DNA from 2 places in the Nonomuraea sp. LPB2021202275-12-8 genome. Region 2 is predicted to be linked to the other one. Evidence: riboswitches for the same ligand, from Rfam matches in the RefSeq annotation. Region 2 holds a riboswitch; the other holds the start of a gene.
What was found. A riboswitch is a leader RNA that binds a small molecule or an ion and turns the genes downstream of it on or off. The one in region 2 is predicted to bind thiamine pyrophosphate.

Region 1: another riboswitch for thiamine pyrophosphate. It lies ahead of V5E28_RS22770 (FAD-dependent oxidoreductase); the one in region 2 lies ahead of V5E28_RS32075 (purine-cytosine permease family protein).

What each region holds. Positions count from the first base shown of each region.
Region 1 covers NZ_JBAHWD010000012.1:40,660-48,919, forward strand. The annotation lists gene alc (allantoicase) at 1-457, shown strand, start outside; gene pknB (Stk1 family PASTA domain-containing Ser/Thr kinase) at 464-2,344, opposite strand; gene V5E28_RS22760 (thiazole synthase) at 2,417-3,172, opposite strand; gene thiS (sulfur carrier protein ThiS) at 3,165-3,365, opposite strand; gene V5E28_RS22770 (FAD-dependent oxidoreductase) at 3,362-4,528, opposite strand; TPP riboswitch at 4,518-4,633, opposite strand; gene V5E28_RS22775 (NAD(P)/FAD-dependent oxidoreductase) at 4,692-5,855, shown strand; gene V5E28_RS22780 (Rv2175c family DNA-binding protein) at 5,886-6,260, shown strand; gene thiE (thiamine phosphate synthase) at 6,238-6,894, shown strand; gene V5E28_RS22790 (polyprenyl synthetase family protein) at 6,904-7,971, opposite strand; gene metF (methylenetetrahydrofolate reductase [NAD(P)H]) at 8,075-8,260, shown strand, end outside.
Region 2 covers NZ_JBAHWD010000022.1:56,770-65,029, forward strand. The annotation lists gene V5E28_RS32045 (GOLPH3/VPS74 family protein) at 1-349, opposite strand, end outside; gene V5E28_RS32050 (TenA family protein) at 373-978, shown strand; gene V5E28_RS32055 (Fpg/Nei family DNA glycosylase) at 1,015-1,893, shown strand; gene V5E28_RS32060 (MFS transporter) at 1,896-3,305, opposite strand; gene V5E28_RS32065 (winged helix-turn-helix transcriptional regulator) at 3,387-3,818, shown strand; gene V5E28_RS32070 (rhodanese-like domain-containing protein) at 3,815-4,138, shown strand; TPP riboswitch at 4,204-4,317, shown strand; gene V5E28_RS32075 (purine-cytosine permease family protein) at 4,307-5,656, shown strand; gene V5E28_RS32080 (methylated-DNA--[protein]-cysteine S-methyltransferase) at 5,625-6,191, opposite strand; gene V5E28_RS32085 (PAS domain S-box protein) at 6,333-8,156, shown strand.

The DNA.
Region 1 (8,260 bases), on a different contig from region 2:
CGAGCCCCGGCCCGACCTGTCCGTCTACGACGGGCTCGGCTTCGACCTGGCGGCCCTGGCCCACGGCGGGCTGGTGACCGCCTGCTCCGACGAGTTCTACTCCTCGCCCAACAACGTCCTGGCCCCCGGCCTGGCCCGCCACCAGGCGGAGGGCTGGGAGACCGCCCGACGCCGGGTGGAGGGCAACGACTGGCTCGTCATCCGCCTGGCCGGACGCGGCCTCATCAGGCTGGCCGAGATCGACACCACGAACCTGCTCCACAACGCGCCCGGCTGGGTGTCGCTCACCGGGCTCGACGGCGACCGCGAGACGGAGCTGCTGCCCAGGACCAGGCTCCAGCCCGACACCCCGCACCGCTTCCGCCTCCAGCACGCCGAGCCGGTCGGCGAGGTGCGCGTCGACATCTATCCCGACGGCGGCCTGGCCAGGGTGCGCCTGCACGGCGTCCTGGCCTGACCGGCGTCACTGCCAGAGGAAGACCTCCGAGCCGGGCGGCCGCTCGCTGTTGGGCGCCGGGCGCTGGAAGCGGACCACGCCGCCGTTGCCCAGGTTGCGCACCCGCACCCTGAAGCCCTGCGCCTCCAGCTCGGCCTTGGCGTCGCTGATGCTCTTGCCCATCACGGCCGGCACGATCCGGACGTCGTGGTCGTCGCGGGCCTCGTTGTCACCCTTGAACCACTCCCAGAAGTCCCCCTGGCAGCGCGCCACCGTGATCATGGCGGGCGCGCCCTTGTCGACCTCCGACTTGGCCTTCGGCGACTGCGCGATCACCGTGCACGGCTCGGCGTCGTCGACGACCTCGTTGACCTGCACCTGGAAGCCCTGCTGGCCCAGGTAGGCGGCGGCCTCGTCCTTCGGCATGCCGCCCAGGTCGGGCATCACCAGGCCCGCGCTCACGTAGATGTCGACCCTGGCGCCTTCCTTGACCTTCTCGCCCACCTGGGGCGAGGTGCGGATCACGGTGTTGCGCGGCGCCTCGAGGTTCTGGATGCGCCTGACCTTGCCCACGGTGAGCCCGGCCTCGGCGACCGCGTTGCGGGCGTCCGGCTCGGTCAGACCCTGGACCTTGGGCACCAGCACCCGCTTGGGTCCCAGCGAGGGCACCAGCGTGATCGCGGTCCCGCTCTCGACCTCGGTCTTGCCCGCCGGGTCCATGCTCAGCACCAGGCCCTCGGCCACCTTCTCGCTGTGCTGGCCCGCCACCTTGTTGACCTTGAAGCCGAGCGTCCTGGCGTTCTGCTCGGCCACCGAAATGTTCTTGCCGACGAGGTCGGGCACGGTGGTGTAGCTCTTCTGCGAGAAGTACAGGCCCGTCAGAGCCACCGCCACCACCATGACCGCGGCCAGCGTCACCAGGAACCAGTTGACCCTGAAGCGGGCGGGCGGCGGCGCCTCGGCGCGCGGCTGGATCAGCGTGTGGCTGGGGGAGGCCTGCGGCGGCATCGTGTGCGGCATGGAGTGCTGCCGCGTCTGCGACATCTGCGGATTCGTCAGCCGGGGCAGCATCCGGTGCGCGTCGACGGCCGCCACCAGCATCGCGGTCGCGTCGGCCGGGCGGTTCTGCGGATCCCGGGCGGTGGCGTGCGCCACCAGCGAGTCGATCAGCGGCGGCACGTCGTGCGCCACCGACGACGGCGCCGCCACGGTGTCGTGGACGTGCCGGTAGGCCACCGACATGGGCGTCTCGCCGTCGTACGGCTGCTGGCCCGTCACCAGCTCGAACAGCATGATGCCCGCGGCGTAGACGTCGCTGCGCACATCGGCGCCGCCGGTCGTCACCTGCTCGGGCGACATGTAACCGATCGTGCCGATCATCACGCCGGTGCGGGTCTGGTTGGTCGCCTCGATCGCCCTGGCGAGGCCGAAGTCCACGACCTTGACCCGGCCGTCGTCGGTCATCAGCACGTTCTCGGGCTTGACGTCACGATGGACGAGCCCTGCCTGGTGGGCCGCGCCGAGCGCCGCGAGCACCGGAATCATGATCTCCAGGGCCTCGCGGGACGGCACCCTGCCGCGCTCGCGCAGGATGTCGCGCAGCGTCTTGCCCGGCACGTACTCCATCGACAGGTAGACGACGTCGTTGTCGGTGCCCTGGTCGAAGACGTGCACGATGTTGGGGTGGGAGAGACTGGCCACCGACTTGGCCTCGCCGATGAACCTGCGCACGAACGCCGGGTCCTCGGCGAGCGAGCGATGCATGACCTTCAGCGCCACCGTCCGGTCAAGCCGGATGTCCAGCGCGAGGTAGACGGTCGCCATACCGCCCCGGGCGATCCGGGACTCGATGCGGTAGCGCCCGTCGAGCAGCCGGCCGACCAGGGGGTCCGCAGTCGTCGTGTCCACCCCGCTGAGTTTACGGGCGTTTCGCCCCCCGTAGGGCCTGACCATCCGAAACCGATGCGGACCCGTGCCCCTTCATGGCGTTACCGGTGATGAGGCCTCCGCGTAGCGCCGCCGCGGGATGCGCCCCGCCTGCCGCGCGAGCCTACCGGCTCGCACCGCGCCCTTCATCGCCGCCGCCATCAGATCCGGGCGCTGCGCTCTGGTCACCGCCGTCGCGAGCAGCACGGCGTCGCAGCCGAGCTCCATCGCCAGGGCGGCGTCGCTGGCCGTACCGATGCCCGCGTCGAGGATCACCGGCACCCCGGCGGCCTCCACGATGAGCTCGATGCTGTGCGGGTTGCGGATGCCGAGCCCGGAGCCGATCGGCGAGCCGAGCGGCATCACCGCCGCGCAGCCGGCCTGCTCCAGCCGGCGCGCGAGCGCCGGATCGTCGCCGATGTACGGCAGCACCACGAAACCGTCGGCCACCAGCCGCTCGGCCGCGTCGAACGTCTCGATCGGGTCCGGCAGCAGGGTCCGCTCGTCGGAGATCACCTCGAGCTTGACCCAGTCGGTGCCGAGCGCCTCCCTGGCCAGCCGCGCCGTCAGCACGGCGTCGCCGGCGGTGAAGCAGCCCGCCGTGTTGGGCAGCACCTTGATGTCGCGCCGGCGCAGCACGTCCAGCACCGAACCGCCGGCGCCGGGGTCGAGCCGCCGCATCGCGACCGTGGTCAGCTCGGTGCCGGACGCCACCAGCGCGGCGTCGAGCACCTCCAGCGAGGGCGCGCCGCCCGTGCCCATGATGAGCCGGGAGGAGAACTTCTCCCCGGCGATGATCAGATCATCCACCTTGCACCGCCGTCAGCACCTCCACGCGGTCGCCGTCGCGCAGCGCCGTCGACTCCCAGGCGCTCCGCGTGACCACCTCGCCGTTCACGGCCACCGCCACGCCGGTGGTGGCCGCCGTCAGATTCCGTACGGCCTGCGCCACGGTCATGCCGTCAGGCACCTCGTGGCCGGCCCCATTGACCATCAGTTTCATGAGATATCCCGAAATCTAGCCGGTGAGCAGAATGTCGCGAGGTCGGCCTCCTCGCCCTGCACGATCGCGGCCGTGAGCGGGGCAAGCAGCACCCCGCCCCGGTGGTGCCCGGTGGCCAGCGTGAGCCCGGGCGTCCCGCTCGGCCCGACGATCGGCAGGTTGTCCGGTGTCCCCGGGCGAAGCCCCGCCACCACGTCGGCCACCTCCAGCTCGGTCACGCCGGGCACCAGCTCCCTGGCGTCCCGCAGCAGCTCGTACAGCCCGCCCGCGGTCACCCTGGTGTCGAAGCCCAGCTCCTCCTGCGTGGCACCGACCACCAGCTCCCCGTCGCCCCTCGGCACCAGGTAGACGGGCGTCCCGTGCACCGTCCCGCGCACGCACCGGCCGAGCAGCGGCTGCGCCGCACGCAGCCGCATGATCTGCCCCTTGACCGGCCGGACCGGCACGTCGGCCAGCCCGCCACTCCACGCCCCCGCCGCCAGCACGACCCGCTCGGCGGCGATCTCCCGCGGCCCGGTCGCCGGCTCCAGCCGTACGCCGGTGACCCGGTCGCCCTCGCGCAGCAGCTCGCTCACCCGGGCCCGCACCACCGGGACGCCGCGCCGCTCCAGAGCGGCGAGCAGCGCCGCGGTGACGCGGCGCGGATCCACCCAGGCGTCGGTCCTGGCCAGCAGCCCGCCGCGGACGGAAGGCGCCAGCATCGGCTCCAGCCGCCGGCACTCCCGCCCGGTCAGCCGCTCGACCGGCAGCCCCAGCTTCTCCATGAATGCGGCCAGCTCGCCGAGCGCGGCCAGATCGTCGGCCCCGAACGCCACGTCCAGCGTGCCGTCGGCGCGAAGGTCGAGCCCGGCCCTGGCCGCGGCCAGCAGCCCCCCGTCCGCGCCCAGCCCGCCGCGCGGGTCGGGGCCGGCGTCGGCGCTCAGGCCCGCGTCGGCGGCGAGCTCGGCGGCGAAGGAGGGCCAGCGGGCAAGGGAGGCGACGCCGAGCCGGAGCAGCGGCTCCTCGGTGTAGGAGACCTCGCTGACCGGCGCCAGCATGCCCGCCGCTGCGTGGGAGGCGCCTGAGGCCGGCGCCGGGTCCACCAGAGTGACCGGCCGGCCAGAGCGGGCCAGGCGCCAGGCGATCGACAGCCCGACGACTCCGCCCCCGACGACCAGGTCCATGTCCGCTCCCTTCGCCGGCATGATCCGGATCAGGTGTGTTGCGGTCGAAGGCCCGTCAAGCCTTCCTCTCAGCCCGGTTGTGGCCGGACTCCCGCGCGTCTTACGCCCCCAGCCTACGGCCTCGCCGCGACGGCCAGGCACGCCCCCCGTTATGGTCACTAACGTGAATCATGTCGTAGTGGTGGGCGCGGGGCTGGCGGGTGTGCGCAGTGTCGAGGCCCTGCGCGCGCGGGGATTCGACGGCAGGATCACGCTGATCGGCGAGGAGCGGCACCGGCCCTACGACCGTCCGCCCCTGTCGAAGGCGGTGCTGCTCGGCGACTCCGACTCCAGCTTCGTCGACTCCGACCTGTCCGCGATGGGGATCGACTTCAGGCCGGGCGTCTCCGCCAAGGCGCTGCGGGCGGGCGTCGTGGAGACCACCGAGGGCGAGCTCGGCTACGACGGCCTGGTCATCGCCACCGGAGCCGAGCCGATCACCCTGCCCGGCGACGGCCCGCAGCATGTGCTGCGGACCCTCGACGACTCGCTGGAGCTGCGGGCCAGGCTGGTCCCCGGCGCCAGTGTGGCGGTCATCGGCGCGGGCTGGATCGGCGCGGAGGTGGCCACGGCCGCCCGCCGGGCCGGGTGCGCCGTGACGGTGATCGAGGCGGCGTCCGCCCCGCTCGCGCAGGCGATCGGCGCCGAGCTCGGCGCTCGCACGCTGGGCTGGTACGACGGCATCGACCTGCGCCTCGACACCATGGTCGGCTCGGTGGACGAGGGCGGCGTGGAGCTGGTCGGCGGCGGGTTCGTGCAGGCGCACGTGGTGGTCGCCGGGATCGGCGTGCGCCCGGCCGTCGAGTGGCTCGCCGACGCCGACCTCGACCTGCACAACGGCGTCGTCACCGACGAGCACCTGCGCACCTCGATGCCGGGCGTGGTCGCGGTGGGCGACTGCGCCGCCTGGTGGTCGCGGCGCTTCGGCGCCAGGCTCCGCGTCGAGCACTGGGACACCGCCCTGAGCGCCCCCGAGGTCGCCGCCGCGACACTGCTCGGCGAGGAGGCGGTCTACGACCCGGTCCCGTACTTCTGGTCGGAGCAGTTCGGCCACATGGTCCAGTACGCGGGCCACCACCCGGCCGGCGAACGGCTGCTCTACCGGGGCAGACCAGAGGGCAAGTGGTCGGCCTGCTGGCTCACCGGCGACGACACCCTGGCCGCGGTGCTGGCCGTCGACCGGCCCCGAGACCTCGTCCAGGGCCGCAGAATCATCCAGGCGGGCCATCGTCTGGACACGGAACGCCTGGTGGATCCAGACGTACCCCTACGAGATTGTGTTGTTTGAGCAAGCGCGGCGTGTGGTAGTTGTGGTTTCGTGACGCTTTCTGTTGCACAGATCGACCGGGAGACCGACCAGCTCGTTGACGAGTGGCTCACTCTCCCCGAAGTGGCCCAGCGCCTGGGGGTTCCCCTGGGGCGGGCCAAGCAGCTCCTCAAGGACCACAAGCTGCTCGGCGTAAGGCGGGGCAGCGGCGGACCACAGGTGCCCGCGGTGTTCCTTGAAGGAAAGGACGTGATGAAGGGCCTCCCCGGCACGTTGACCGTGCTGCAGGATGCCGGCTACGACGATGTCGAGGCACTGCGCTGGCTCTTCACCCCCGACGACTCGCTTCCAGGCTCGCCCGTAGAGGCGATCAGGGCGGGTCGTCACACAGAGGTCAAACGGCGTGCCCAGGCCCTCGCTTTCTGACGCCCGCCTCTACCTGTGCACCGACGGGCGGCGTGACCGCGGCGACCTGGCCGACTTCCTCGACGCGGTGCTCGCCGCGGGCGTGGACATCGTCCAGTTGCGGGAGAAGGGGCTCGAGGCGCGCGAAGAGCTCGCGCTCCTGGAGGTCTTCCGCGACGCCTGCGACCGGCACGGCCGGCTGCTGGCGGTCAACGACCGGGCCGACATCGCCCACGCCGCCCATCCAGACGTGCTCCACCTGGGGCAGGACGACCTTCCCGTGACGGTCGCGCGAGAGATACTCGGCGACGACATCGTCATCGGACGGTCCACCCACTCCGCCGACGAGGCATCCGCCGCGGCGGTGGAGGAGGGCGTCGACTACTTCTGCTGCGGCCCGATCTGGCCCACGCCGACCAAGCCCGGCCGACACGCGCCCGGCCCGCCGCTGCTCAGGCACGCGGCGTCGCTGGGCGCCGACCGGCCGTGGTTCGGCATCGGCGGCATCGACCTGTCCAACCTGGACGAGGTCATGTCGTACGGGGTGTCCAGGGTCGTGGTCGTGCGCGCGATCACCGACGCGGAGGACCCGGGCGCCGCGGCGGCCGAGTTCGCCAAGCGGCTCACGTCCTCCGGGACGGCGGCCGGGCCGTAACGGCGCGGGTCACGTCCTGCGGGATGTGGCCGCGACGGCCAGTTCGGCCAGCGCGGTGCGGGCTTCGGGCGTGATCGGCGCCTGCTGGAGCGAGGCGAGGGCCTCGCCGAGATAGTCGCCGATCATGTCCTCGCACTCGCGCAGCGCTCCGGTGCGGTCGATGATCTCGCGCAGGGTGGCCACGCCCCGCTCGTCGAGGGCGGGGTCGCCGAGGAGGCGGCGCACCGTGTCCGCCTCCGCCGTGGAGGCCGCCGCCAGTGTGCGGGCCACGAGCATCGTCCGCTTGCCCTCACGCAGGTCGTCGCCCGCGGGCTTGCCGGTCTGCGCCGGGTCGCCGAACACGCCGAGGATGTCGTCACGCAGCTGGAAGGCGATGCCGACCCGGGTGCCGTAGGTGCTGCACAGCTCGTCCATCCACGGCTCCAGCCTGCCCGCCGCCAGCACCAGACCGAGCCTCAGCGGGTGCTCGACGGAGTATTTGCCGCTCTTGTAGAGCGCGACGCGCAGGGCCGACTCGAAGGTGTTCTCGCCGCCCGCCTGCTCCAGCAGATCCAGATACTGGCCGCACATCAGCTCGGTGCGCATGTGGTCGTGCACCGGCTGGGCCGCCGCCAGCGACTCCGCGGGCAGGCCGCTGGTGCGCCACATCTCACCCGACCAGATCAGCAGCAGGTTGCCCAGCAGGATCGCGGCCCCCTCGCCGAACTGCTCGGCCGAGCCCTGCCAGCCGGACTTCTCGTGCAGCGACTGGAAGCGGCGGTGCGCGGCCGGCATGCCGCGGCGCAGGTCGCTGCGGTCCATCACGTCGTCGTGCACGAGCGCGCTGGCCTGCAGCAGCTCCAGCGAGGCCGCCGCGGTGAAGACGCCCGGCACGTCGGCGCCGCCCGCGCCGCGCCAGCCCCAGTAGCAGAAGGCCGGGCGCAGCCGCTTGCCTCCCGACAGCAGGTCCTCTGCGGCCGTGCGGAGCGGCTCCAGCTCGGCGTCCCCGGTGGCGGGAAGCTGCCGTTCGACGAACTCCCTCAGGCGTCGGTCCACCTGGGCGCGCAGGTCGTCCATGCTCGCGGCGTCTGTGCTCATGCCTTGAGACTAGTGGCCGGGCACCGGCGCCCAGAGAGCGCCTCGGACGGGCCGATTCCCCTGCGGCCGGTGGTGCCGCCGGGTACCGGGTAACCTTGGGTGCATGGCGCTTGGTCGACCCTCCGTCCTGCCCGATCGTGTCCCCACCGTTCGCGAGCTTCTCGCCTCCGGAGCGCGATCGTTCTCCTTCGAGTTCTTCCCTCCCAAGACCGACGAGGGAGAGCGGCAGCTGTGGAAGGCGATCAGAGAGCTGGAGTCGCTGCGGCCGACGTTCGTCTCGGTGACCTAC
Region 2 (8,260 bases):
CGAGCACCTTGCCGCGCTCCTCGGTCAGCACGCCCGCCTCGGCGAGCCTGGTGAGCAGGCGCAGGCGCAGCTTGCGCGACTGCAGCCGCTGGACCCACCAGGCGGGCTTGTGCTCCTTGCGGCTCTCGGCGATGCGCGCCAGGGCGGCGTCGAGCTCGGCGTCTCCCAGCGGGGCCGGGTCCTTGACCGTCACCTTCTTCTCGGTCAGCTCCAGCCTGCCGGCGAGCGCCAGCTCGGCCAGGAGGGCGCCGCCGAGCGCCGGGTCGAGCTGGGTGGTGGAAAGGAGTTGCTTACCGTCGTCCTCGCCGTGGGCGAGCAGGAGGAGTTCTTCGGCAATCGTCACACTCATCCTTCGACACTAACGTGCAGCCCATGACTGTCTCTGAAAAGTTGCACGCGATCGGCCGGCCGCTGCTGGACGCCCAGCTCGCGCATCCCACGGTGGTGGGGATCGGGCGCGGGGACCTGGCCGAGCCGGTGTTCGCCTCGTGGCTGGAGCAGGACTACCTGTTCCTGCTCGACTACGTCCGGGTGTTCTCCCGGCTGGCTTGGCAGGCGCCCTCCGCGCACCTCGGCGACCTGGTGGATCTGGCGTACGCCACCTTCCATGACGAGCTGGACCTGCACAGGTCGTTGTCCGCCGGGTTCGGGGCGGACCTCGAAGGCGCCAGGAAGGGGCCCGCGTGCGAGGCGTACACGGCGTTCCTGCTGGAGTCGGCGGCGTCGTACGCGGAAGGGCTCGTCGCTCTTTATCCGTGTATGTGGGGATATTCGACGCTGGGCCAGATGTTGGCAGAGAATCCGCCCGCTGAGCCGCGTTACCGGGCCTGGGTGGACACCTACGCCGATCCCGGGTTCGCGGCGCTGGCAGCGCGGATCGGGGCGATGATCGACGAGGCCGACCCGGATCCCGGCAGGGCGGAGGTCCTCTTCGCCGAAGGAATGGCGCACGAGCTGGCCTTCTGGGATGTCCCGTAGTCCACAGGCTGTGGACGGGGATCGTACTCTGGTGGCATGCCGGAACTTCCCGAGGTGGAATCCCTCACCGGTTTCCTGCGCGAGCGGGCGGTGGGGCGCACGGTCCTGGGCGTCGACGTGGTGGCCTTCCAGGCGCTCAAGACGTTCGACCCGCCGGTCACCGCGCTCGGCGGGCTGACCGTCACGGGCGTGTCGAGGCACGGCAAGTTCCTCGACCTCGACTGCGACGGGCTGCATCTGATCATCCACCTCGCGCGCGCGGGATGGCTGCGCTGGCGCGAAGACCTGTCGGGCGCCAAGCCGGTCAGGCCGGGCAAGGGGCCGCTCGCCGTGCGGGTGAGGCTCGCGCCCGACGATGAGGGACTCGCGCCCGGCTTCGAGCTGACCGAGGCCGGGACGCAGAAGCGCCTCGCCGTCTATGTCACGAAAAATCCGGACGATGTGCCGGGCGTCGCCGCCCTCGGCCCCGACCCGCTCGACGACTCCTTCGACGTGGCCGCGCTCAAGCGGATCGTGGGCGGCAACCGTACCCAGATCAAGGGCCTGCTTCGCGACCAGAAGGTGATCGCGGGCATCGGCAACGCCTACTCCGACGAGGTGCTGCACGCGGCCAAGATGTCCCCGTTCAAGATCGCGGCGACGCTGACCGACGACCAGATCGCCGACCTGCACGAGGCCATCGTCGCTACGCTGCGCGAGGCTGTGGAGCGGGCGCACGGCCTGGCGGCCAAGGACCTCAAGGCGGAGAAGAAGTCCGGCCTGCGCGTCCACAACCGGGCCGGCCAGCCGTGCGACGTGTGCGGCGACACGATCCGCGAGGTCTCGTTCGCCGACTCCTCGCTGCAGTACTGCCCCACCTGCCAGACAGGCGGCAAACCGCTGGCCGACCGCCGCCTGTCCAAGCTGCTGAAGTAGGCCTACACGCCGGCGGGCACCCGGACGTCGGCCGACGCCCGCCTGCGCAGGCCGAAGGCGACGATGACCGCCGACAGCAGCGTGGCCGTCACGGGCACCACCAGCGCCGCTCGCAGCGCGTCGATCCCGGTCGAGCCGGCGCCCAGCGCCGCCACGTTGACGGCGGTGACCATCGACAGTCCCAGGGCGGCGCCGAACTGGAACGACGTGTTGATCAGCCCTCCGGCCAGCCCCTGCTCGTGCTCGGCGATCCCCTCGGTCGCGACGATCGTCAGGGGGCCGTAGACGAAGGCGAACATCAGCCCGATCAGCAGCATCGACGGCAGCATGGCGGCGTAGGTCCAGTCCATCCCGACCCCGAGGAACAGCCCGAAGGCCATCAGCCCGGACACCAGCCCGCCGAAGATCACGCGAGCGTTGCCGTACCGGTTGACCAGCAGGGGCGTGAGCGTGGGCGCGAGGATCACGTCAGCGGCGGCGGCGAGCAGCGCGAGGCCGGTCTGGATCGCCGACCAGCCGCGCAACTCCTGCAGGTAGAGGGTGATCAGAAACTGGAAGCCGAAGAACGAGCCGGTGAGCAGGATCGCCGCCAGGTTCGCGCGCACCAGCGGCCCGGATCTGAAGAGACCGAGGCGGATCAGCGGCTCGGCCGAGCGTCGCTCGATCGCCACGAAGGCCGCCACGAGCGCCAGGCCGCCGGCGAACGTGGCGAGGGTCCAGGCCCAGCCCGCCGCCGGATGCTCCAGCCGTATCACGCCGTAGACGAGCAGCATCATCGCGCCGGTGATGGTCATCGCGCCCGGTAGGTCGAAGCGCCCGGCGGTGCGCCGCGGCGCGGCGGGCTCCTTGATCAGCGCGGTTGCGGTGAGCAGGATCACCAGGGCCAGGATCACCGGCGCGAAGAACACCCACCGCCAGCCGATCGCGGTCAGCAGCCCGCCGATCACCAGGCCGAGCGCGAAGCCGGCCGCGCCCGTCCCCGCGTAGATCAGCAGCGCCCTGTTGCGCTGTCTGCCCTCGGCGAAGCTCGTGGTGATCAGCGAGAGCCCCGCGGGGGTCATGAAGCCCGCGGCCACGCCGGTGACGAACCTGGCGAGCAGCAGCACCCAGCCCTCGTTCGCCAGCCCGCCGAGCCCCGAGAACACCAGGAACACGGTCAGCCAGAGCAGGAACATCCTGCGCCTGCCCAGCAGGTCGGCCGCCCGGCCGCCGAGCAGCATGAACCCGCCGTAGCCCAGCACGTAGGCGCTGACCACGCCGCTCAGCATCGTGGTCGACAGTCCGAGGTCGGCGCGGATGGCCGGTAGCGCGACGTTCAGCATGGCCACGTCGATGCCCTCAAGGAAGATGGCCCCGCACAGCACCATCAGCACGCCCAGCGGGCGGCCTCTCAGTCGTTCGGTGGAAGGCATGATGCGGACACTCCTCGGTTACGTTTCTATATGTCGGTTACCTCTTGTAACCATCAGCATCATGCGGCAGCATGGGCATGCATGGAAGACGGCACTTCAAAGTCACTCTGTTACCCCGGCAGCACCGACGACGACTACGACGTCCGCCAGTGGGACGTCAGGGAAGGGTGCGAGGTCCGGCAGATCCTCGACCGCGTCGCCGACAAGTGGTCGCTGCTCGTCATCGCCCTGCTCGACTGCCAGAGCCTGCGCTTCACGCAGCTCCGCCGCGAGATCGACGGCGTCAGCCAGCGCATGCTCAGCGTCACGCTGCGCCAGCTCGAACGCGACGGGCTGGTGAGCCGCACCGTCCACCCCGTGGTGCCGCCCCGGGTGGACTACGCGCTCACGCCGCTCGGCCGCACCCTGCACGAGACGATCAAATCCCTGGTGACCTGGACCGAGAAGCACCAGCAGGAGATCGCCGAGGCGCGTGCGGCCTACGACTCGCGACGCGAGATGATGGAGGCATGACGGTTCCCGAAATCGAGGCGCGAGACATCCCTTCAGGCGGGTTCCTGCTCGACGTGCGTGAGCAGGGCGAATGGGTCGCGGGCCACGCCCCTGAGGCAGTGCACATCCCGATGAGCGAGATCCAGACCCGCCTCGACGAGGTTCCCGCCGGCCGGACGGTCTACGTGGTGTGCCGGGTTGGCGGGCGGTCGTTCCAGGTCGCGGCCTGGCTCAACCAGCTCGGGCGTGAGGCGGTCAACGTCGACGGCGGCATGCAGTCGTGGGAGCAGCAGAAGCTGCCGATGGTCAGCGAGACCGGGCAGTCGCCTTTCATTGCCTAGTGGCTGATCTCCGGCAAATCAGGCATCATGGGGGCGCGAGCCGGAGTGATCTCCGTCTCTGCTGATCCACCCAACGCGGGAGCTCGGGGCGCACCGGGCTGAGAGGGCGACCGAGGCCGTCGCCGACCGCATGAACCTGTCCGGGTAATGCCGGCGTAGGGAGTGCGAATGTCGCATGCCGTCCACGACGACGAAGTTCCCCTCACTCTCGAAGGCTCCCCGCCCAAGACACTGGGCGTGCTCGACCAGGGCGCGCTCTGGGCCAACCTGGCCGTCAGCCTGCTGGGCTTCTCCGGGGCCCTGCTCCTGCTCGACCCGCTGACCGACGCCCCGCTGACCCTGACGGCCGCGCTGACCGCGGCGGTCGTGGGGAGCCTGATCGGCACCGCCATGGTGGGACTGTCGGCGATCCCGGGCACGCAGACCGGGCAGCCGGCGATGGTGCTGCTGCGCGGGCTGTTCGGGGCCAAGCTGTCCTACATCCCGACGGTGCTCAACATCATCCAGATGATCGGCTGGGGGGCGTTCGAGCTCTGGGTCATCTCCAAGGGCGCGATGGCCATCTTCGGCGACACCGTGCCGTACGCGGTGTGGGTGATCGTCGCCGGACTGCTGACCACGGCGCTGACCATCTGGCCGCTCGGCGCCATCAGGCTGCTCCGCCGCTACATCACCATCGCCGTGATCATCTCGCTGATCTGGTTCGCCGTGCAGTTCCTGGGCGAGGCGCCACCGCAGACGGGCGGGTCGTGGACGGCGTTCGCGCCCGCGGTCGACTACGTGATCGCGCTGTCGGTCTCGTGGGTGCCGCTCGCCGCCGACTTCGCCAGGCACTCCAGGTCCAGCCGGGCCGCGTTCGCAGGAGTGGTCGGCGGCTACACGCTGGCCCAGGTCGCCTGCCTCGGGCTCGGCGTCTACGCGGTGGCGATCGCGGGAGCGGCGGCGGTGAGAGCCGACGGCACGGCGGTGTTCGCGCCTTTCGTGGCGGCGCCGGTCGGCGCGCTGTTCTTCGCCATCCTCGTGCTGCGCGAGGCCGACCAGTCCTTCGCCAACGTCTACTCCACGACCGTCTCGCTGCAGAACCTCATGCCGCGGGTGGACAGGCGGATCCTCAGCACGGCCATCGGCGTGCTGACCGTCGCCATCGCGCTCGTGGCCGACGTGACGTCCTACGGCGCGTTCCTGGGCCTGATCGGCGCGGTCTTCGTGCCGATGTTCGCGGTGCTGGCCGTGGACTACTTCCTGCTCGGCGGCTCCACCCGCTGGAACACCGCCGAGGACGCGCCCGCGCGCTGGTCGATGCTGCTGCCCTGGGCGCTCGGCTTCGCCGCCTACTGGCTCACCACCTCGACCCCCACCGTCGCGCAGTGGGACGGGATGTGGGCCGGGGTGCGGGAGGCGGTCGGTTTCACCAGGGAGCCGTGGATGAACGGCGCGCTGGGCGGCGCCGTCGTGGCGGCCCTGGTGACGCTGGCGGTGGGTGCGCTCAGGCGCGGGACTCGCGACGCTCGACGTTGAGCAGGTGACGCTTGGCGGCCACGCCTCCCGCGTAGTCGCCGAGCTCGCCGTCCTCGCGCACCACACGGTGGCACGGCACGATCACGCACAGGGGGTTGGAGCTGAGCGCGTTGCCGACCGCGCGCAGCGCGCGCGGCCTGCCGATGAGCTCGCCGATCCGCTCCAGGGTGGTGGTCGTGCCGTACGGCACCGCCATCGTCTTCTGCAGCACCGTGCGCGCGAACGGCGTGGCGAGGGCCAGGTCGGCCGGCGTGGCGAAGGTCCGCAACCGGCCCGAGAAGTACGCGTCGAGCTCCCGGCGGACAGGGTCGAGCCGCCGGGCGTCCGTGCCGATGAGGCTGCCGACCTGCTTGGTGACGCGCTCGTACACGCTGTTCTCGTCTTCGAAGCTGCAGGAGGCGACGCCTCTGGACGTCACCGCGAGCACCAGCCGGCCGACCGCGCCGTCGTAGGTGCCGAAGGCGACGTCGGGTGGGCCGTCGCCGCGGTAGGTGTCGGACGTCACCCGCAGCAGGGCTTCGAGGTCGCCTGACATGCCTTCACCCTCTTCACCCGCCACGGAAAAGCCGTGACCGCAGCGTATCGGACGGATCGCCCGGCACGAGCGCCACGCCACAGGCACTATGGAGATGTGGGGGACCCAAGGGCTTGGAGTGACGATGAGATAGCCCGCGCTGTGCTCGACAGCTCGCCCAACGCCGTCGTGGCCTTCGACAGGGACCAGACCGTCCTGGTCTGGAACGCGGCGGCGGAGCGGCTCTTCGGCTGGACGGCCGGGGACATGCTGGGTCGCAGGGCGCCTATCGTGCCGGAGGAGCTGACCGCCGAGCACCACGCCGTGCTGGAGCGGGTGCGCACCGGAGACCAGGTCTCGCTGCGCACCAAGCGGGTGCGCGGCGACGGCGGCCTGCTCGACGTGCGGGTCGACATCAGCGCGCTGCTGACGGGCAGCGCGGTGACGGGATACGTCTGCGTCTACCACCTCGTCGAGGTGGACCACGCGGCCAAGAACCGAGTGGCGCGCAGGGCACGGCTGGTGCGCCGGCTCACCGACGTGGTGGGCGACATCAACGCCGAGCTGGATCTGCCCGCCGTGCTCGAACGGATCACGGCGAGCCTCACGGAGCTCACCGGCGCCGACGCGGGCGGGTTCGTGCTCATCGACGAGGAGCGGCTGCGGCTGGTCAGCACCTACCAGCTCCCCTGCGCGATCCTGGGCACCACCACGGACCTGCACACCAGCCTGGTGGGCAAGCTGCTGCGCACCGGCAAGACCGTCATGCTGGAGTCGCGGGGGCTCGACGACCTGGTGTGGGCCGAGCTCAAGGGGCTGCACACGATCGCGCTGGGACTCGCCGCGGTCGGCGGGCGCCCGTACGGCGCCCTCTACGCGCTGTTCGCCAAGCGCAAGCCGGGTCATCTGGAGCTGGAGCTGCTGGAGCTGCTCGCGGGCCATGCGGGCATCGCGGTCGGGAACGCGGTGGCCTACCAGGACGCGGTGCGGCAGCGGGCGCACGAGCGGGCGGTGTTCGACGCCAGCGCCGACGGCATCGCGGTGCTCGACGGCGAGGGCCGGGTGCTCAGATGGAACCCCGCGGCGGCCGAGCTCACCTCCGTCTCCGCGGAGGCGGTGATCGGCAAGCCGCCGCCGTTCCCGCTCCCCGCTCCCGGCGAGAAGCTCACCTTCCACCTCGAAACGGGACGCTGGCTCGATGTGGTCAGCGCGCAGATCGTGGAGACCGGCGAGCTGGTCGTCGACTTCCGTGACGTGACCGCGGCCAAGGAGCTGGAGGAGGCCAAGGACCTGTTCCTGGCCACGACCAGCCACGAGCTGCGCACCCCGATCACGATCGTGCGCGGCTTCGCCAGCACCCTGGACACTCGCTGGGACAAGCTGAGCGACGCCGAGCGGCGATCGGCCGTGCACACGATCGCCGAGCGCTCCAGATCGCTCGGGCAGCTCATGGACCATCTGCTGCTCGGCGCCCGGGCGGGCGGGGAGGAGCAGCTGGTCAGGGACGAGCCCTTCGACCTGGCCGAGCGCGTGCACGCGGCGACGCTCGGGCTGCCGGTGCTGTCGGACAAGCACCGGGTCGAGGTGAGCATCGCCGTCGGGCTGCCGAAGGTGATGGGCGACGCGCTCGCCACCGACATCGTTCTCGGGCAGCTGCTGGAGAACGCCTTCAAGTATTCGCCCAAAGGCGGGCTGATCCGGGTGGCCGCGTGGCCGGAGGACGGCAGGGTGATCGTGGTCGTGGACGACGAGGGCGTCGGCATCGCGCGGCCGGACCGCGAGCGGGTCTTCGAACGCTTCGTCCAGGTCGACAGCGGCGACCGCAGGAGGTTCGGTGGCGTCGGCCTCGGCCTCTACATCGTGCGCAGCCTGGCCAGGGCTCAGGGCGGCGACGTGAGCGCCCATCCACGGCCTGGCGGGGGCACCCGGATGAGGCTCGTTCTGAGGTGCTCTTCCACTATCGGATCCGACACACCGATGCGGTAACGAGGTGGTCACGGTTGAGCTGATCTATCGTCCGATGTGTACAAGCTGTGATCGAGATGCGGTTTCTGGGATCGAGTAACGGGGCATTTCGGTCGTACCGGGGA